2 regions of the Terrabacter terrigena genome follow, and region 2 is predicted to be linked to the other one. Evidence: predicted binding sites of a transcription regulator. Region 2 holds the regulator's gene; the other holds the start of a gene.
The links. The regulator HrcA, encoded in region 2, represses chaperone genes, less so after heat shock. The targets are predictions, from matches to a motif close to TTNGCACTCGNNNNNNNCGAGTGCNAA.

Region 1 (10,454 bases), on a different contig from region 2:
GTGAACCGGTAGTACTGGAACGGTGTGCCCACCTTCGACTCGCCGAGACCGACGAGGTCGCACGGCCAGTTCTTCTGGTTCCAGGCGAGGCGGAGCGCGTCGAAGTCGCGGCGGGCCTCGTGCGTGGCGGCGAGCGCCGAGCGGATCCAGCTCGGCTCGGCGGTGGAGGGCAGGGAGGGCTGGGCGGTCGCGATGACCTTGTCGATGATCGCGTACGTGAACCCCACTCCGTAGCGGGGGTAGAACCACCAGCCGGCGGTCGGCCACGACTTGAACGACTCGAGGCCCCGGTTCTCCATGTCGGCCAGCAGCGCGTCGAGGCCCGGGCCCCAGAAGCTCGTCGGGCGGTACAGGGTGTCCGTGTCGCGCAGCTCATCGAGGGAGCGCTGCGTCATGGCGGACCAGTCGAGCGCGGTGGCTTCAGTCATGAGGTGCATGTTGCCGGTCCTGGCTGTCAGTTGGGCAGCGCAAGGCCGGAAATGTCCGAATCGATCCCATCCGCGCCCGATCCGGCCACCATCCGGCCACCAGCCGGCCACCAGCCGGCCACCATCCGGCCACCATCCGGCCACCATCCGGCCGCCAGGCGACCGTCATCCGGCCTCGTCGTCCCGTCCCGCGCCGGCCTGCCCTAGGCTCGCCCGGTGACGAATCCCCGCTGGTCCACGGCCGTCTTCGACCTCGACGGCACGCTCGCCGACACGATCAACCTCATCGTCGAGTCGTACCAGTACGCGTTCCGCACCGTGCTCGGCCGGGAGGAGGACCCCGACGTCATCCGCTCGTGGATCGGGCGCCCGCTCATCGGTGCGTTCCGCGACCACTCGCCCGAGCACGCCGACGAGCTCTACGCGACCTACCTGACGTGGAACGCCGAGAACACCGAGCGCCTCATCCGCGACTACGACGGCGTGGTCGCCGTGCTCGCCGACCTGCGGGCAGCGGGCGTCGCCGTGGGGGTCGCCACCTCCAAGCGTCGCGAGTCGGCCCAGCAGGCGATGGACATCCTCGGCATCTCCGAGCACGTCGAGGTGCTCGTGGCGATGGAGGACACCGAGCGCCACAAGCCCGACCCGACGCCGCTCCTGCTCGCCCTCGACCGGATGGGTCGCGGCGCCAACGGTGCCGTCTACGTCGGTGACGCCGTCGTCGACGTGCTCGCGGGCAAGGCCGCGGGCATGGACACGGTCGCCGTCACGTGGGGCGCGGGCCTGCGCGCGCCTCTCGACGCCGTGCGTCCCTCGGCCGTCGTCACGACCGCCGACGAGCTGCGTTCGGCCCTCATCGGCTGACGCCGGCGGCCCCGCCTTCCCGGTCGGGCGCGGGGCTCGCAGGGCCTAGCATCTGTGCGTGCACAGCTTCGACAAGGACGCCGACCACCTCGCCGTCGACAAGGTCCTCAGCTACGCCCGCGGGCGGCTCCTCATGGACCCGATACCGCTCGACGGGGCCCAGACCGCGGGGTACCTCGAGTCGGTGGCCGGCCAGACCATCACGCCGGCCGGTCTCGGCTCGACCCGGGCGATGGAGCTCTTCGAGCACACGCTCGCTCCGGCATGCCTGTCGACCGACCATCCGCGCTACCTCTCCTTCATCCCGTGCGCACCGACGCGTGAGGCCGCGGCCTTCGACGTCGTCGTCGGCGCGTCGTCGATCTACGGCGGTTCCTGGATGGAGGGTGCCGGCGCCGTCTACGCCGAGAACCAGGCGCTGCGCTGGATCAGCGACCTGGCCGGGCTGCCCGCCTCGGCCGGGGGCGTCTTCGTGCCCGGTGGCACGGTCGGCAACCTCTCCGCCCTCGTCGTGGCACGGCACACGGCCCGGGCCCGGGCGAAGGCCAGCGGCAGCGGCGCCCGGCCCTACCGGGTCGCGGCCACCGACAACGCGCACTCCTCGGTCGTCTCGATGGCGGCCGTCATGGACGCCGAGGTCTGCGGCGTCGCGGTCGACGACAAGCTGCGGATGACCGGCGCCGAGCTGCGGAAGACGTTGGAGGAGCACGGTCCCGAGACGTTCTTCGCCGTCGTGGCCACGAGCGGCACCACCAACTTCGGGGTCGTCGACGACCTGGCGTCCGTCGCCGAGGTGTGTCGCGAGTACGGGCTGTGGCTCCACGTCGACGGCGCCTACGGTGGCGCCGGGCTCGCCGCGCCGTCGGTCCGGCACCTCTTCGCGGGCATCGAGCACGCCGACTCGTTCATCGTCGACCCGCACAAGTGGCTCTTCGCGCCGTTCGACTGCTGCGCCCTCATCTACCGCGAGCCGGAGCTGGCGCGGGTGGCGCACACGCAGGAGGCGGGCTACCTCGACGTCATCACGAAGTCGGCGGAGTGGAACCCGACCGACTACTCCATCGGCCTGACCCGACGCGCCCGCGGCCTGCCGCTCTGGTACTCCCTCGCCGTCCACGGCACCGACGCATACGTCGACGCGATCGAGAGCACCATCGAGGTGACGCGGTTCGCGGCCGACGAGATCGGGCGCCGTCCGTACCTCGAGGCCGTGCGCGAGCCGGACCTGTCGGTCGTCGTCTTCCGGCGCCTGGGCTGGTCCGCCGAGGACTACCAGGCGTGGACCGACCGGTTGCTCGCCCTGGAGTTCGCGTTCGTCGTGCCGACGACCTTCCGGGGCGAGACCCTCACCCGCTTCGCCATCGTCAACCCGCACACCACCAAGGAGGACGTCAACGCCATCCTCGATACGATGGCGTGACGCCCGACCCGGCCTGCACGCGTACGAAAGCCCGCCGGACGTGAAGCGACGCAGCGTCACGGGTGGGGCGAACGAGGCCAGTGGGACCGATGTTCCGAGGCGCGTCGAGCGCCACCCGACGACATGCCGGCAACACGCCCGACCTGAATGACACCCTTGTCATTTGGACCTATGGTGATGACCGGAGCCAACGCACGACCGCACTGAGACGGGACCATGAGCACAGACCACGCCACGGCGCAGCCGCACCGCCCCGAGTCCGAGGACGGCCTCAGCGCGCGCGACCTCGAGATCCTGGCGTTCGAGCGCCAGTGGTGGAAGTACGCCGGCTCGAAGGAGCAGGCCATCAAGGAGCTCTTCGACATGAGCTCCACGCGTTACTACCAGGTGCTCAACGCGCTGCTCGACAGCCCGCTCGCCCTCGAGGCCGACCCCATGCTCATCAAGCGGCTGCGTCGCATGCGCGCGAGCCGTCAGCGGGCCCGCACCACGCGCCGCCTCGGCATCAACGTCTGAACCGACGCCCGACCTGACGACGACGGCAGCCGGGGTGGAGCGAGGTTGCCGAAACCCGTGGGCCGGCCGGCGCCGCGCGCGGATCGCCGGAGTCGCCCCGGTTGGGTGCCGTCCCACCGCCTGCGTGGTTCACTTCCCTCATGGCTGAGGTGACGATCCGTCGCGCATCGGCCGACGACGCGCTCATCGTGGCCGCGCTGCACCTGCAGTTCGCCCGCGAGCTCGGTATGCCGTCCGAGCCCGGCTACCTCGACCGCTTCGTCGACGCGTGGCTGGCCGAGCGACCCGACCGCCCCACCTGGATCGCCGAGAGCCGCGGTGAGCACGCGGGCATCCTCGAGACGCGCCGCATCCGGGCCCTGCCGTGGCCGGGGCGCCGAGACGTGTCGTGGCTGCACGTCGGCGGGCTCTTCGTCGCCCCCGGCTGTCGCGACCGAGGCGTCGGCCGCGCCCTCACGGAGGCGATGATCGAGTGGTCCCGCACCACCGACGTGAAGTGGATCCGGCTCAACGCCCCCGACGACCGGGCGCAGGAGTTCTACGAGCGGCTGGGTTTCAGCTCGCCGGGACGCCTGATGGAGTTCGACCTGCGGGACCCCCAGTGACCGCCGCCGACCCGGTGCCCGTTCCCGCCCCGGGCCCGACCAACTCCCTCGTCGACGTGGGCGGCCTGCGCGTCGGCCACTGCACCCGTGACGAGCCCGGCTGGCTGACCGGCGTGACCGTCGTCGTCGCCCCCGCCGACGGGGTCGTCGCCGGCGTCGACGTGCGCGGCGGCGGGCCCGGCACGCGCGAGACCGACCTGCTCGACCCGCGCAACCTCATCGACCGCGTCAACGCGGTCGTGCTCGGCGGTGGCTCGGCCTTCGGTCTCGCGGCGGTCGACGGCGTCATGGCCGCTCTCGCCGACGACGGCCTCGGCTGGCCCACGGCCGAGCCCGGGCAGCGCGTGCCCATCGTGCCCGCCGCGATCCTCTTCGACCTCGGACGCAGTGGCACGTGGCGCAACACGCCGGGCGCCGACGACGGGAGGGCGGCATACGCCAGCGCGTCGTCCGAGGCGGTCACCCAGGGCTGCGTGGGCGCCGGCACCGGGGCCAAGGTCGGCGGCTTCAAGGGCGGCATCGGTTCGGCGAGCGTCGTCCTCGAGTCGGGCACCACGGTCGCGGCGCTCGTGGCCGTCAACGCCGTCGGCTCGGCGGTCGACCCCGTGACGGGCCTCCCGTATGCCGTCGGGCTCGCCATCGGTGACGAGCTCGGTCACCTCGAGACGCCCAGTGCCGACGAGCTCGACGACGCCCGCACCCGGGTCGAGGCGGCGCCCGGTCGAGCGGCCGGGCTGCCGGGTCTGGCCACCACGATCGGTGTCGTCGCGACCGACGCGACTCTCTCGAAAGCCCAGTGCCAGAAGGCTGCCGGTGTCGCGCACGACGGATTCGCCCGTGCGCTGAAACCCGTGCACACGCTCTTCGACGGCGACACGCTGTTCGCGCTGGCGACGGGGGAGCGGCCGGCGCCCGACCCGATCGAGCTGACCGTCCTCATGGAGGCCGGGGCCGACTGCGTGGCGCGCGCCATCGTGCACGCGCTGCTGGCGGCGACCTCGGTCGACCGCACGGCCGACGGCGGCGTCGCGCTGCGGTCGTGGTCGGAGGCCTTCCCTTCGGCCCTCAGCCGCTAGGTCCCTGCTCCCGGGCAGAGGTCGTCGTCGGGGCCGTCAGTGGTACGTCTCGACGAGCTCGTCGGCCAGCTGCCGGGTGAGCGCCTTGCGAAGTCCCGCCAGCTCCAGGTCGGCCTCGTGCTCGACCTCGGTGCGCTCGAGCGCGCGATCGGCGCCCCGCGCCTCGGCGAGGCTCATCCGCAGGTCGTCCCGCGGGTGGCTGGCGTCCCAGCGGAGGTCCTGCTCCCGGGCTCGCTGCCGAGCGGCCGCGACCTGGGCCGGGGTCGGGGCCGGCCGCTCGCGCACCGTTTCGAGCACGGTGAACGGGTCCTCGCGCCGGCGCACCCCTGCGGCTGCGAGCGTGTGCAGACCCGGCACGTTCTCGAGCGTGACGAGCAGGTGGACGAGGGCGGCTGAGCCTGCGACCTCGGCGGCACGCAGGTCGGCGAGGTACTCACCGCGCTGGGAGCTGACTGCTGCGAGGCGTTCGAAGAGCAGGAGCAGCAGGCTGGCGGGCAGGGACACGATGCGCAGCGCGAAGGCGGCGACGGCGTTCATCGTCGCCTGCGACGTCTGGACGCCGATCCTGTAGTCGGCGAAGTCGGTGTAGGTGTCGGCCGGGAGTGGCGTGAGCAGGGTCGCGAAGCGGTGCAGGACGCCGTGGGCCATCCACGTGACGTAGCCCGTCGTCGCGTCGCGGCCCCTGAGGTGGCCCAGCTCGTGGGCGAGCAGGGCGAGGCGCGCGTCGTCGGTGAGCACGGTCCAGAGCGGAAGCCCGATCACGAGGGCCCGGCGCCGACCCCACCCGACCCGGGCGACCCCGGCGTTGAAGTCCGTCGAGACGCCGATGGCGTCCGGGGCGCGGGTGCCGACGGCCGCGGCGACCGTGCCGACGTGGCGGTGCACGTTCGGGAACTCGTCGGTGGTCAGCGGCTGGACGTCCTCGAGTCGGTTCGGGCGCGGCGCGGTCGCCAACACCACGAGCCAGCCGATGACGACGCCGAACCAGCCGTAGAGGTTCTTCGACGCGAAGGTCGCGACGGCGAGCAGGGCGACGGCGGCGGCATACGCGAGGAGGACGAGCACCGAGAACGCGAGCACGCCGTACGAGGTGCCCGTCGCGGAGGACGGGCGCTCGCCCCGGCCGACCCGGGCCAACAGGCTGTCGTGGATCCGCGCCGAGGCGGCCTCGGTGGCGGCGATCCGCCGACGGGCGAACCACGAGCCGCGGGGCCGGGCGGGGGGAGCGGGGGAGGCGGTCGGTGGTGCGGGGGGTGTGGCGTGGCTCGGACACGGTGACCCTTCGGCGACGGGCGGATTCCGTGCTGGATGTTACGGGCGCGGGGAACCCGCAGCCAGCACCTCGTCGACGCGGCTCGCCCCCGCCACGGGCGGGCGCACCGTGACCCGCGCCCGCGTCGGGCCGCGGATGGTCAGTGAGTACGCCTCCTACCGGCCGCCCGCCGGCGTCGGCACGACGATGCTCGAGGGGCCGTGGTTCCTCGAGCGGTTCGGCGGTGGCTGGCCGGGTCAGGGGGCGGGTGGCGCGAGGTGCTCCCAGCCGCGGCGGATCGCCGACTCGAGGTCGGCGAGCGGGTACGGCAGGCGCGCGTCGGTGTCGCGCAGCGCCTGCTCGAGCGAGCCGCCGGAGAGCCGGCGCTCGCGGATCACCGCTGCGACCGCGGCGATGTGGTCGCGCTGCCGGGTCACGAAGGCCACGTCGACGGGGCGGCCGTGGCCGGGCACGACGACGGAGCTGTCGTCGACCTGCACCAGGTGCGTGGTGAGGGTGTCGGCCCACTCGAGCGGCCAGCAGTCGCCACCGAACGACGGGTGCGCGCTCTCCTCGACGAGGTCGCCGAGGAAGACCGCGCCGGTGTCGGGCACGACGACGGCGACGTCTCCGTCGGTGTGGCCGCGGCCGGCATACGTCATGGTGACGACGCGGTCACCGAGGTCGATGGTCGCGTTGGACCCGAAGGTGCGGTCGGGGCCGCGGACGGCGGTCGCCACGACCTCGGCGGCGTCGCTCTCGGTGTAGCCGAACTCGGGTGCGCCCCCGGGGTCGGCTCGCAGGGCCTGCTTGATGTGCTCCGCGGCGCCGGCGAGCGTGCGCCCGACGTTGTCGTGGGCGTGCACCGTGGCCACCTCGAACGCCACGTTGCCGAAGGTGTGGTCGAAGTGGACGTGCGTGTTGACGACGTGGCGCACCTCGATGTCGCGACCGAGCCGGCGCACGTCGTCGAGCACGTGGCGGCCCTGGACGTCGCTCGCCCGGGTGTCGATGACGACGGCGCCGTCGCGGCCCAGGACGAGTCCCACGTTGACGTCCCACTGCCGGTAGCGCGCCACGAAGACCCGGTCGGCGACCTCGACGAAGCCCTGGGTCGGGGGCCCCGGAGCGCCCGCCGTCGCCGGGCCCGCTGCGGCGCCGCCGCTCTCTCTCCGGTCGGCGGTCATGACCGGTCCGGCGATGTGATCCATGTCTCCTCCGGCACCGTCCCACCGTAGTGGCCGACTGCGACCGACGCTCCGGACGGGCGATCGCGGCGCGGTTCCTCTACGTTTGTGAGCCATGTCCTTCGAGCCCTCCACCGACGTCCGGCCCGACCCCGGCGGGCGCCGACGCCGACGCGTCGTCATCGCGGCAGCCCTCGCGGCGTTCGCCCTCCTCGCAACCGGGGCCGTCGTTTTCTGGTCGGGCGACAGCTGGCGCGAGGAGGCGATGGGGGCGGGCGTCTTCCCCGACGTCCGCGGCTCGGACTTCGCCGAGACGACCCCGGACGACGGCTGGGGCACCTCTTCCGGCACGTCGGACGCGCCCGGCACGTCCAGCACCGCCGCGCGCCCTCCGGGCACGTCCTCGGAGCAGGCTCCCGCTACTGCTGTCGTCGAACCTGCCACTGACGCGACGTCGCAGGTGCCCACCACCCGGGCCCCGGTGCCCCGCCCGACGTCCACCTCGACGGTGGCGCCCCCGCCAGCCCCCGACCGCACGTCGCCGACCCCGTCGTCGTCGACCGCCGTGCCGAGCCCGACGTCGACCAAGGGCGGGCCGAAGCCCAAGCCGACCTCGCCGCGACCCACGCCCACGAGCTCTCCGACGCCGTCCGACGGCGGCTGCTTCCTGCTCATCATCTGCTGATGCGGATCGCCCCGGCCGTGGCCCCCCGTCGTGACGTCCGCGACGGGGGCCACGCTGCGTGGCAGCCTGTGGCCATGGACTGCGTCTTCTGCTCGATCGTCGCCGCCGACCTGCCCAGCGACCTGGTGCTCGACGAGCCGGACTTCGTCGGCTTCCTCGACCGGCGGCCCGTGTTCAAGGGCCACGTCCTGCTCGTGCCGCGCGTGCACGTCGACACGCTGCTCGACCTGCCCGACGACCTGCACGCCGGCCTGCTCGGGGCGGCACGTCGCCTCGCCGCCGCAGCCGTTGCGGGCCTGGGGGCACAGGGCACCTTCGTCGCGATGAACAACGTCGTGAGCCAGTCGGTGCCGCACCTGCACGTGCACGTCGTACCGCGCACCAGGGGTGACGGTCTGCGCGGGTTCTTCTGGCCGCGCACCACGTATGCCTCCGAGGAGGAGTCCGCCGCGTATGCCGCCCGCCTGGCCGCCGCGCTCGAGCCCGCTGCCTGAGATCGCTGCGTGACTCCGTCGTTTTGTTTGCACTCTCACCCCGAGAGTGCCAATAATGGCGTTAGCACTCTCCAGGTGGGAGTGACAGAAATGGGCCGTATGCCGAGGGGCTGGGTTCGCAGCGACATGAAGCTGGGAAGACCGGTCCCGTCCGTCGCGGGCGTCATGCGGGCCACCACCATCGATTCGCGTGGGAGGAACCACCCGAATGGCCAAGACCATTGCGTTTGACGAAGAGGCGCGTCGCGGCCTCGAGCGAGGGATGAACATCCTCGCCGACGCCGTCCGCGTGACCCTCGGCCCGAAGGGCCGCAACGTCGTGCTGGAGAAGAAGTGGGGCGCCCCCACGATCACCAACGACGGTGTCTCGATCGCCAAGGAGATCGAGCTCGACGACCCGTACGAGAAGATCGGCGCGGAGCTCGTCAAGGAAGTTGCAAAGAAGACCGACGACGTCGCCGGTGACGGCACGACGACGGCGACCGTGCTCGCCCAGGCCATGGTCAAGGAGGGCCTGCGCAACGTTGCCGCGGGCGCCAACCCGATGGCCCTCAAGCGGGGCATCGAGAAGGCTGTCGAGGCCGTCTCCGCCCGTCTGCTCGAGCAGGCCAAGGAGATCGAGACCAAGGAGCAGATCGCCTCGACCGCCAGCATCTCGGCGGCCGACGAGGAGATCGGCGCGCTCATCGCCGAGGCGATGGACAAGGTCGGCAAGGAAGGCGTCATCACCGTCGAGGACTCCAACACCATGGGTCTCGAGCTGGAGATGACCGAGGGCATGCGCTTCGACAAGGGCTACATCTCGGCGTACTTCGTCACCGACACCGAGCGCATGGAGGCCGTCCTCGACGACGCCTACGTGCTCGTCGCCAACAGCAAGATCGGCAGCATCAAGGACCTCGTCCCGCTGCTCGAGAAGGTCATGCAGTCCGGCAAGCCGCTGCTGATCATCGCCGAGGACATCGAGGGTGAGGCCCTCGCGACCCTCGTCGTCAACAAGATCAAGGGCACGTTCAAGTCCGTCGCCGTCAAGGCTCCGGGCTTCGGCGACCGCCGCAAGGCGATGCTCACCGACATCGCCATCCTCACGGGTGGCCAGGTCATCTCCGAGGAGGTCGGTCTCAAGCTCGAGAACGCCACCCTCGACCTGCTCGGCCGCGCTCGCAAGGTCGTCGTCACCAAGGACGAGACGACCATCGTCGAGGACGCCGAGGACCGCAGCCAGATCGAGGGCCGCATCGCCCAGATCAAGGCCGAGATCGAGAAGTCGGACTCCGACTACGACCGCGAGAAGCTCCAGGAGCGCCTCGCCAAGCTCGCCGGCGGCGTCGCCGTCATCAAGGCGGGCGCGGCCACCGAGGTCGAGCTCAAGGAGCGCAAGCACCGCATCGAGGACGCCGTCCGCAACGCGAAGGCTGCCGTCGAGGAGGGCATCGTCGCCGGTGGTGGCGTGGCGCTCATCCAGGCCGCCAAGGCTCTCGAGGAGCTCTCGCTCGAGGGTGACGAGGCGACCGGCGCCAACATCGTGCGCGTCGCGACCGAGGCCCCGCTCAAGCAGATCGCGATCAACGCCGGTCTCGAGGGTGGAGTCGTGGCCGAGAAGGTGCGCGGTCTCGAGGCCGGTCACGGCCTCAACGCCGCCACGGGCGAGTACTGCGACCTGCTGGCCGCCGGCATCATCGACCCGGTCAAGGTGACGCGCTCGGCACTGCAGAACGCCGCGTCGATCGCTGCGCTGTTCCTCACGACCGAGGCCGTCATCGCCGACAAGCCCGAGAAGCACGCTCCGGCCATGCCGGGTGGCGACGACATGGGTGGCATGGGCGGCATGGGCTTCTGAGCCCAGCAGCTCCACGCGACGCAGTCACGTCCGAAGGGCGGTTCCCCGCGAGGGGAGCCGCCCTTCGGCGTTTCGTGCGGCCGTATG
Region 2 (10,454 bases):
GCCCTCACGGCCGGGGCGCAGCTCGTCCATCGGGAAGCTCATGACGTCGGTGGGACCGGGAAGGTCCATCCACTGCACGTGGAGCACCTCCATGGCGTCCTCGTCGACGAGCTTGATGCACAGGTCGGCCTGGGGGTGCACCCGCATCTGTTCCATGACGTATCCCGCGCACGCGAGCAGCTCGAGCTCGTCGACGTCGTGGTCGGTCTCGTTGAGGACGTCGATGCTCATGCCGGGTCCTCCTGTGCGACGGCCGAGTCGACGACAGGGGGCGTATGCCGCGCGGCGGAGTCCCGCGGCCCGCTCGCACCGGCCGGGGCGTCCTTGCGGCGCTTGGCGCGCTTGTGCCCGCGCGCGTCGTCGCGCTCGTAGGCGTCGACGATGGCGCTGACCAGGCGGTGGCGCACGACGTCGTGCGAGGTGAGCTCGGCGAAGTGGATGTCGTCGACGTCGCCGAGGATGTCGCGCACGATCTTGAGGCCCGAGCGCGTGCCGCCCGGCAGGTCGACCTGGGTGATGTCGCCAGTGACGACCATCTTCGAGCCGAAACCGAGACGGGTGAGGAACATCTTCATCTGCTCGCTCGAGGTGTTCTGGGCCTCGTCGAGGATGATGAACGCGTCGTTGAGGGACCGGCCGCGCATGTAGGCGAGTGGCGCGACCTCGATCGTGCCCGCTGCCATGAGCTTGGGAATCGTCTCGGGCGAGACCATGTCGTGCAGCGCGTCGTAGAGCGGACGCAGGTAGGGGTCAATCTTGTCGTTGAGCGTCCCGGGCAGGAAGCCCAGGCGCTCACCCGCCTCGACGGCGGGCCGGGTGAGGATGATGCGGTTGACCTGCTTGGCCTGCAGCGCGGCGACGGCCTTGGCCATGGCGAGGTAGGTCTTGCCGGTGCCGGCAGGGCCGATGCCGAAGACGATCGTGTGCTGGTCGATGGCGTCGACGTAGCGCTTCTGGTTGAGCGTCTTGGGCCGGATGGTGCGACCGCGGTTGCTGACGATGTTCATCGTGAGCACGTCGGCGGGGCGCTCGAGGGTCTGGCTCCGCAGCATCGAGATGGAGCGCTCGACGGCGTCGCGGTTGAGCGGCTGACCGGTCTCGACGATGACGAGCAGCTCGTCGATGAGCGAGTCGATGATCTCGAGCTCGCCGGCCGGCCCGGCGAACGTCATCTCGTTGCCCCGGACGTGCGTGTCGACGAGCGGGAACTGCCGCTCCATGGTGCGCAGCAGCTCGTCGCGGGGGCCGAGGAGCGTGACCATCTCGATCGGGGGCGGGATCTGCCGGGTCAGGACCGGTGCGTCCGCGCCGGAGCGGGCTCCGCTGGAGCGCTCGGGCCGGTCGCTGCTGGCAGTGGTGGCGGTGCCGTCGGACTCGGATGGTCGAGGTTGCGCGTCATTCATCGTGCTGCCGAGTCTACGTGTCGCGACCGGAGCTCCTCACCACGAATTCGGACAGGTCCTTGCTCTGCCGCAGGCGCGACGGCTCGTGGACGTACATCATGTGCCCCGCCTCGTAGTAGGCGTGCTCGATGTTCGCGACCAGCCCGTCGGGCAGCTGGAGGTGCGCGACGACGTCCTCGGCGGCGAAGTGCGGCGTGGCACCGTCGTAGTAGCCGTACGCGATGTGCACCCGCAGGTGCGGGTTCTGCCGCATCGCGCGCTCGAGCTTCGGCGACACGTCGATCGGCCGACCCTCGAAGTCCTTGAACGACCACGGATGGACCAGGCGCGAGATCTGCTCGTAGTGCAGGTCGCTGCCGTAGCCGAGCTCGTCGCGCACGTAGTGGTTCCAGGCGGCGGCATACGGGCCGGTGATCGCGTCGTGCGACGGGTCGGCGTCCATGTTCTCCGCGAACGCAGCGGCGGCCGGTCCGGTGAACCGCGAGTCGAGGCGACCCACCGACAGGCGCTGGTCGCGCAGCAGCTCGGTGAAGTAGCGCCAGTGCTCGATGCGCAGGTCGACGCGGTCGACGTAGTCCTCGGTCAGGCCCGAGAGCCGGGCGAGGGTCGCGACCGCCTCGGCGCGCTCGGCCCTCGTCAGCCGGTTGCCGCGCGAGAGCACCCACGGGTAGTCGCGGGCGGCATACGCCTCCGCCTCGTCGAGGACGGTGCGCAGCGACCTGCGCCCGTGCTTGCCGTGGTAGTGGGCCACGGCGGCATACGTCGGCAGGTAGAGGGCGTGGGCGCGGTCGTTGCGCTGGTTCTCGAAGTCGACCGAGCTGAGGTCGAGCACGCTCGAGATGAGGATGAGCCCGTTGAGGTACATCCCGTAGCGGGACTGGAGGTGCTCGGCGAGCGCCGCGCCGCGCAACGTGCCGTAGGACTCGCCGGCGACGAACTTCGGGGACATCCACCGGCCGTTGCGGGAGGTCCAGAGGCGGATCAGCTCGCCGACGGACTCGATGTCCTTCTGGTAGCCGTGGTACTCCCCGGGCTTGCCGCCCTCGACGGCTCGGGAGTAGCCGGTCGACATGGGGTCGATGAAGACGAGGTCGCTGACGGCGAGGAGCGACTCGGGGTTGTCGACGAGGGCGTACGGCGGGGGCTCGAGGGCGCCGACGTCGCCACTGACCACTCGGCGCGGGCCGAGGAGGCCCAGGTGCAGCCAGACGCTCGAGCTGCCGGGCCCGCCGTTGAAGGCGAAGGTGACCGGCCGGGTGCGCGCGTCGGCGTCGTCGAGCACATAGCTCGTCATGGACAGCTCGGCGCGCGCCTTGTGCCCCCCGAAGGTGCCGTCCTTGTGCTCCTCCTCGCGGAGCACGACCCGGCCCGTCGTCGCCGTGTAGGCGAGCCGACGGCGCCCGACCTTGAGCACGTGGTGGGTCGTGACGAGCTCGTCGACGGGCTCGGGCTTGTCGCTCTTGGCGGGCGTCGCCGGCACGTCGGCGGGAGCGCTGGGACCCTCGTCGGTCTCGACGGGTGGGGCGGTGGCGGTGGCGTCGCCGCTCACACCATCCGCCCCTCGGTGAAGGCGACGCCCGCCAGCACGTGGACGTGGGCGTGGAAGACGGTCTGGCCCGCCGCGCTGCCCGTGTTGACGATCATGCGGTACGCGTCGGGGACGCCCTCCTGGTCGGCCACCTGCGCGGCCAGCCGGAACACGTCGGCGAGGTCCACGTCGGACGCGGCGGCCAGCGCCCCGACCGTCGGCTCGTGCCTTCGCGGCACGACGAGCACGTGCACCGGCGCGGCAGGCTTGATGTCGCGGAAGGCGATCGACCGCTCGGACTCGGCCACGCGGTCGCCGGGGATCTCGCCGGCGACGATCTTGCAGAAGAGGCAGTCACTTGAGGTCTGCGAGGTCATGTCTGCACCCTAGGCATGTCAACCTCCACGTGCACGTGCGCGTCATTTGTCCGTGAGAACGTTGGGTATGCCGACAGGCGAGGTGAGCGAGCCGAGGTCCAGGGGCTCCGCAGGGGGCTCGGGACCCGCCCGCCCCTCCGGCACGTATGCCGCCACGGACCTCCCGACCGACCCCGACGTCGCGATCACCGAGCTCTACCACGCGCACTGGCACCGGCTCGTGCGTCTGGCGTGGCTGCTGCTGCGTGACCAGCTGGCGGCCGAGGACGTCGTGCAGGACGCCTTCGTCGCCACACACCGCAGCTGGGCCTCCATCCGTGACGGCGGACGCGTGGTCGGCTATCTCCAGACGGCGGTCGTCAACGGCTGCCGCTCGGTGCAGCGGCACAACGTGGTGGTCGACCGCCAGAACGCCCGCGACGCCGCAGCCGCGGACGCGCCGGGCCGCGACGCGCTCGGCAGCGCCGAGACGCACGTGCTGCGGGAGTCCGAGCGCGACGCCGTCGTCGACGCCCTACGCACCCTGCCGACCCGTCAGCGCGAGGTACTCGTCCTGCGCTACTACGGCGGGCTCTCGGAGGCACAGATCGCCGAGTCCCTCGAGATCTCCCCCGGCGCCGTCAAGACCCACGCCCACCGGGGGCTCACCGCCTTGCGGCACACCATCGACCCCAGGGAGCTGTCATGAACACCGACCCGAGGCGACCGGGCGGCCAGACGCCCGACGACGAGCCGGTCGTGATCGGTGCGGGCCTGCGGCCGGTCGAGGACCGCCTGCGGCGCGCCCTCGACTCCGAGGCGCGGACGATCAGCCCCGGCGACCGGCTCGGCGCGATCCTCACGGAGGCGCACGCCTCCGAGTCGAGCGGCCGCCGCCGGCACCACCGGTGGTTCCTTCCCGCTGCCGCGGCGGCCGCTGTGGTGCTCGTCGCCGGCACGGTGTGGGCGGTCAACCGCCCGTCGAGCTCGACCCCGCCGGTCGCGGCGACCTCCAGCACGACCGGCAACCCGTCGTCGAGCCGCTCGAGCGCAACGCCCTCGACCGGGCCGTCGAGCTTGCCGACGCAGACGGCCAGTGGTCCGACCCAGGCCACCACCGCGCCGACCAGCGTCGTCCCGCCCGTGACGACGCCGACGTCGGTGCCTGTCTACTACCTCGGGCCCGTGCGCGGGGGCGGCGGCCCGGTGCGGCTCTTCCGCGAGTTCGTGTCGACCCCGGTCGCCGCGCCCGTCACGCCGGAGGGCAAGGCGCTGGCCGCCCTGCGCCTGGCGATGGGCTCCGCACCCAAGGGGTCGCAGTACCGGTCGGCGTGGACGGGCGTGACGCCGCAGTCCGTCACCGTCGGCGCCGACTCCATCCGCGTGCGTCTGTCGGCCGGGACCAGCGACGACGCCACCCTCGCGACCGAGCAGCTCGTCTGGACCGTGCAGGCCGCCCTCGGCAAGTCGCTCCCGGTGCGCTTCGAGCTCGCCGACGGCGGCCAGGACGTCTCGCCCGGTCACACGGCCTCGTCGACGTTCAACCGGCCGAGCGACCCCATCGCCGTGCTCGAGCAGGTCGCCCCGATCTGGGTCGACGCGCCCGCCCGGAACGGCGTCGTCAAGGCGGGCTCGACGCTGACGGCCAAGGGGGTGGCCAGCACCTTCGAGGCGAACGTCGAGTGGGAGCTGCTGCGCGACGGCGGCTCGTTCGAGAAGGGCTTCACGACGGCGTCCGAAGCAGCGCCGGCGCGAGGCAGCTACACCTTCTCGACGAAGAAGGCCCTCACAGCGGGCTCGTACGTGCTGCGGGTCTTCGAGAGCAGCGCCAAGGACGGCTCGGTCGCCTCGGAGCAGCGGATCCCCTTCGCGGCCCGCTGACACACGCATCGATCGGGAGAGCGCTGCGTCAACGGCCCCGAGACCGCCCAGCGCGTGACGGAGCGCACGTTCCGGTCGTGGTGGGCGTCAGCGCCAGCGGGTGCGGGCGCTGAGCACGGCGAGGGCCGCCGGGCCGGCGGACGACGCGCGCAGGATCGTCGACCCGAGGCGCACGGGGCGGGCCCCGGCAGTGCGCAGGGCCTCGACCTCGCGATCGGTGATGCCGCCCTCCGGGCCGACGACGAGGAGCACGTCGCCCTGCGTCGGCAGCTCGACGGAGGCGAGCGGCTCCGTGGCGTCCTCGTGGAGCACCAGGGCCAGGGCCGACTCCCCCACCCGGGCCACGAGCGGGGCGAGCCCGACCGCGGGCGACGTCACCGGCACACGGGAGCGGCGGGACTGCTTGGTCGCCCGGGTCACCACGGCCGCCCACTTCGCGAGCGACTTCGCGGCGCGCTCACCGCGCCACACGACGACAGAGCGCTCCGCCTGCCACGGGACGACCTCGTCGACACCGAGCTCGGTCGCGGCCTCGATGGCCTGCTCGTCGCGGTCGCCCTTGGCCAGGGCCTGCACGAGGACGAACCGCGTGGGCGGTGCGGGCTCGTCGGTGACTGCGAGCACCGTCCCCCGCACCCACGACCGGTCGACGTCGGTGGCCTCGAGCAGGACGCGGCGCCCGGCACCGTCGGCGACGAAGTAGCGTTCGCCCACGCGCAGGCGCACGACGGCGCCGGCGTGGCGGCCCTCGTCGCCGTCGAGCAGCAGCGACGCGCCCTCGACCGCCGCGGCGACCGAGGTCGGCTCGCCGAGGAAGAGCTGGTGGGTCACCGGGCGCTCACGGGGAGGTCACTTCTCCTTGAAGGCGTCGCGCAGCTTGCCGAAGAGCCCCTTGTTGGCCGGGGCGAGACGGCCCTCGGGCCGCTCCTCGCCGCGCAGCGCCGCGAACTGCCGCAGCAGCTCCTGCTGCTCGTCGGTCAGGCGCGTCGGCGTCATGACCGTGGCGTGGACGAGCAGGTCGCCGCGGCCGCCGTGCCGCAGGTGCGTCACCCCGAGACCGCGCAGCGTCAGGACGTCACCGCTCTGCGTGCCGGCCTTGATCTCGAGGTCCTGCATGCCGTCGAACGTCGAGAGCTTGAAGCTCGTGCCGAGCGCGGCGGCGGCCATCGGCAGCTCGACGCTGCAGTGCAGGTCGTCCCCGCGGCGAGTGTAGGTCTCGTGGTTGAGGACGCGGATCTCGACGTAGAGGTCGGCGGCCGGGCCGTTGCCGGGGCCGACCTCACCCTCACCGGTGAGCTGGATGCGGGTGCCGGTGTCGACACCGGCGGGCACCTTGAGCTTGAGCGAGCGACGGGTGCGCACGCGGCCGTCGCCGGAGCAGTCGTGGCACGGGTCGGTGAGGGTCGAGCCGTAGCCCTGGCAGTTGACGCACGGACGCGAGGTCATCACCTGGCCGAGGAAGCTGCGCTGGACCTGCTGCACCTCGCCGGCGCCCTTGCAGATGGGGCAGGTCTGCCGGCCCGTGCCGGGCTCGGCGCCGTCGCCGCCGCAGCGGTTGCAGCCCACCGCGGTATCGAGCGCGAGCTCCTCCTCCGAGCCGAAGACGGCCTTGGCGAGGTCGAGGTCGAGCCGCACGAGGGCGTCCTGCCCGCGCTGCGTGCGCGGCCGAGGGCCACGCGTGCCCGCCGTCGCCCCCGCTCCGAAGAAGGCGTCCATGACGTCGCTGAACGAGAACCCGGCACCGGCGCCGAAGCCGGCGCCGCCACCGCTGGCGAACGGGTCGGCGCCCATGTCGAACGACTGGCGCTTCTGCGGGTCGGACAGCACGTCGTACGCCTGCGACACCCGCTTGAACTCCTCCTCGGCCTCGGCGCCGGGGTTCACGTCGGGGTGCAGCTTGCGGGCGAGCCGACGGTAGGCCTTCTTGATCTCCTCCTGGCTCGCGTCGCGCGAGACACCGAGGACGGCGTAGTAGTCGTTCAAGCTGGGATTCCTTCGGTACGTGGTGCGTTCGGTTCTGCGCAGCGGTGCGCCGGTGGGTGCGTGAGGTGTCGAAGCGGGTCGGAGCCGGTCAGGTGGCCTGGTTCTCGTCGAGGATCTCGGAGACGTAGCGCGCGACTGCACGGACCGACGCCATCGTCGTGGGGTAGTCCATGCGGGTCGGGCCCAGCACCCCGAGGCTGGCCACGCGCTCGGACCCGGACCCGTAGCCGACGGACACGAGCGAGGTGGTCTGCAGGCCCGTCACGGGGTTCTCGGAGCCGATGCGCACGGAGACGAGGTCGGGGTCGTCGCCCAGCTGGCCGAGCAGGCGCAACAGTGTCACGTGCTCCTCGAGGGCCTCGAGGATGGGCCCGATGGTGCGCGGGAAGTCAGCACCGGCTCGTGCGAGGTTGGCTTGACCGGCCAGCACGACGCGCTCCTCGCGCTCCTCGACGAGCGCGTCACCGAGGGCCGAGACGACGGCCCGCATCGCAGCACGGTCGACCTCGTCGGTCTCGTCGACGAGGCGCCGCAGCCGCGTGGCGGCGACGGTGAACGGCACGCCGGCGGCGACGTCGTTGATGCGCGTGCGGATCGACGACACGAGGGCCTCGCCGTCGGCGTCGGACAGGACCCGGCCGGTGTCGACCACTCGCTGCTCGACGCGGCCGGTGTTGACGATGAGCACGATCATCAGGTGCGACGAGCCCAACGGGACGAGCTCGATGTGGCGCACGGTCGACCTGGTCAGCGAGGGGTACTGCACGACGGCGACCTGGCGGGTCAGGCTGGCGAGCAGGCGCACGGTGCGGTCGACGACGTCGTCGAGGTCGACGGCACCCTCGAGGAACTGGCTGATGGCGCGTCGCTCACCCGAGCTGAGGGGCTTGACCGCGCTGAGCCGGTCGACGAACACGCGGTAGCCGGCGTCGGTGGGCACCCGGCCGGCCGACGTGTGCGGAGCGTGGATGAGGCCCTCCTCCTCGAGCAGGGCCATGTCGTTGCGCACCGTCGCCGCGCTCACCCCGAGGTGGTGTCGTTCGACGAGGGCCTTGCTGCCGACCGGCTCGGAGGTCTGCACGTAGTCCTGGACGATGGCGCGCAGCACCATGAGCCTGCGGTCCTCGCTCATCACCTACCTCCTTCACGGTTGGGCCATCGGCGACCGACGGACGGCTCGGAGCGCCGCGGGTGCGGGCGAGGCTCCCTGCGGCGGCACCTGCTCTGGCACTCTCGGTCAGCGAGTGCCAAGTCTACGACGTGACGCGCCGATCTCCGATTTCATCCAACCGTATGCCGCCTCGCCACCTTCCGGTCGCCCGCGTGGCGCGCGCGCCGGGGCCGGCCCGGCGGCATACGCTCGCTTGTCGTGTCTCCCAACGACCGATACGGATCCGACGTGCTGAGCGGTGACTGGCGCGCCCCGAAGCGCGGCCGGTCGACGCCGACCCCGGCCGAGCCCGACCTCGTCGTCGAGGAGGTCGAGACGGGCTGGGTGGGTGCCGTCGTGCGCGTCGAGAAGGCCGGTGGCATGCACGTCGTGCACCTCGAGGACCGGCGCGGCCGCACCAAGGCCTTCCCGCTCGGCCCGGGCTTCCTCCTCGACGGCGCCCCCGTCACCCTGACGCCTCCGGTCGCCGCCTCTGGCGCGGCCCTGGCCGAGGCCCGAAAGGCCGCGTCACGCACCGCGAGCGGGTCCGTGGCCGTGGCCGGGGCGAGGGCGAAGGTCGCCAGCGGCTCGCGCATCTACGTCGAGGGCCGCCACGACGCCGAGCTCGTCGAGAAGGTGTGGGGCGACGACCTGCGCGTCGAGGGCGTCGTCGTCGAGCTCATGGACGGCGTCGACGACCTCGCGGGCATCATCGCGGAGTTCCAGCCCGGCCCCGGGCGCCGCCTCGGGGTGCTCGTCGACCACCTGGTGCCGGGCACCAAGGAGGCCCGCATCGTCGGGCAGGCGCAGGCCCTTCCGGGCCTCGCCCAGCACGTGAGGATCCTGGGCCACCCGTACGTCGACGTCTGGCAGTCGGTGCGGCCCGAACGGCTCGGCTGGCAGCAGTGGCCGGTCATCCCGCGGGGCACGTCGTGGAAGCACGGCATCTGCGCGGAGCTCGGCTGGGCGCACGCGAGCCAGGCCGACATCGCGAACGCGTGGAAGCGCATCCTCGGCACGGTGCGCACGTACGCCGACCTCGAGCCGACGCTGCTCGCCAGCGTCGAGGAGCTCATCGACTTCGTCACCGAGCCCGGTGCCTGACCCCTACTTCTTGAAGTAGCCCTGCACGTCGACGACGAGGTTCGTCTCGGCCGACGTGTGCACGGTGATCGAGCCGTCGGCCGCCACCGGGACGATGACCCAGTTGGCCCGCGTGCGCGCGGCCGGAACCGTGAGGCTCGGCGAGGCGGGCCTCGCAAGGCCCGTCGGGTAGGCGGTGACCGAGGTCGTGGCAGTCGGCGTGACGGCCGCCAACGTCACCGAGACGGCGCTGACCCCCACGTTCGGCACTCCACCACGCCCGAGCACCGGCACCGTGATCGTGGCTCCGGCGGCCACCCGACCGGCCGGCGCGCCCAGCCCGCTGCGCGTGTCGACGATCCGCGCCGGGGTGACGGCCACGTGGTCGGCTCCGGTCCGGAACCAGCCGACGACGTCGACGAGCACGTCGGTCTCGGCCGTCGAGTGGATCGTCACCTTGCCCCCGGTGCCGAGCCTCGAGACGACCATCCCGGTCATCGACGTGGTCGCCTCGTAGCCGACGTGCGCCGTTGCCGGGCGGGTCGACCCCGACGGGTATGCCGTCAACCAGCCGCCGGCGGACGGCGCGGCTGCCGAGATGTCCAGGGCGACCGCGGACGCCCCGGTGGCGGGCACGATCCCCGCCCCCGCGACCGGCAGGTCGACCGTGCCACCCGCGGGGATGCGCACCTGCGGGGCGCCGAGGCCGCTGCGGGTGTCGAGTACGCGGGTCGGCGTGACGGGCACGAGGTGCCCGGTCGTGGGGTACCAACCGACGACCTCGGCCACGAGGTTCGCCGCGGCGGACGTGTAGAGGCGCACCTTGCCGTCGGTCCCGAGGCGGGCCGGGACGAGCTCGCTGATGGTCGCACCGGACGCGTACGACACGCTGCGCGACCCCGGGCGCACGGCGCCCGACGGGTAGGAGGTGAGGTAGCCGGCCGCAGCGGGCGCGGTGACCGTGACGTTGAGGACGGCGGTCCCGACGCCGCCGGTCGGGACACCGGCGCGGCCACCCACCTGGACGGCGATCGACGCGCCGGCCGCGACCTTCGCCGCGGGGGCGCCGA

Region 1: a site for HrcA is predicted at 8,554-8,580, ahead of groL (chaperonin GroEL). Genes of this name have one in related genera too.

The regions. Positions count from the first base shown of each region.
Region 1 is NZ_JBHTKH010000015.1:13,066-23,519, reverse strand. It holds gene ACFQ2V_RS17560 (putative sugar O-methyltransferase) at 1-428, opposite strand, end outside; gene ACFQ2V_RS17555 (HAD family hydrolase) at 645-1,292, shown strand; gene ACFQ2V_RS17550 (pyridoxal phosphate-dependent decarboxylase family protein) at 1,351-2,712, shown strand; gene ACFQ2V_RS17545 (DUF3263 domain-containing protein) at 2,929-3,228, shown strand; gene ACFQ2V_RS17540 (GNAT family N-acetyltransferase) at 3,369-3,833, shown strand; gene ACFQ2V_RS17535 (P1 family peptidase) at 3,830-4,909, shown strand; gene ACFQ2V_RS17530 (M48 family metallopeptidase) at 4,946-6,046, opposite strand; gene ACFQ2V_RS17525 (MBL fold metallo-hydrolase) at 6,419-7,372, opposite strand; gene ACFQ2V_RS17520 (hypothetical protein) at 7,464-8,033, shown strand; gene ACFQ2V_RS17515 (HIT family protein) at 8,033-8,527, shown strand; gene groL (chaperonin GroEL) at 8,736-10,367, shown strand.
Region 2 is NZ_JBHTKH010000001.1:14,527-24,980, forward strand. It holds gene ybeY (rRNA maturation RNase YbeY) at 1-231, opposite strand, end outside; gene ACFQ2V_RS00065 (PhoH family protein) at 228-1,403, opposite strand; gene ACFQ2V_RS00070 (S10 family peptidase) at 1,417-2,952, opposite strand; gene ACFQ2V_RS00075 (histidine triad nucleotide-binding protein) at 2,949-3,308, opposite strand; gene ACFQ2V_RS00080 (RNA polymerase sigma factor) at 3,376-3,996, shown strand; gene ACFQ2V_RS00085 (Gmad2 immunoglobulin-like domain-containing protein) at 3,993-5,168, shown strand; gene ACFQ2V_RS00090 (16S rRNA (uracil(1498)-N(3))-methyltransferase) at 5,256-5,999, opposite strand; gene dnaJ (molecular chaperone DnaJ) at 6,018-7,151, opposite strand; gene hrcA (heat-inducible transcriptional repressor HrcA) at 7,240-8,283, opposite strand; gene ACFQ2V_RS00105 (DUF3097 domain-containing protein) at 8,521-9,405, shown strand; gene ACFQ2V_RS00110 (CHAP domain-containing protein) at 9,409-10,454, opposite strand, start outside.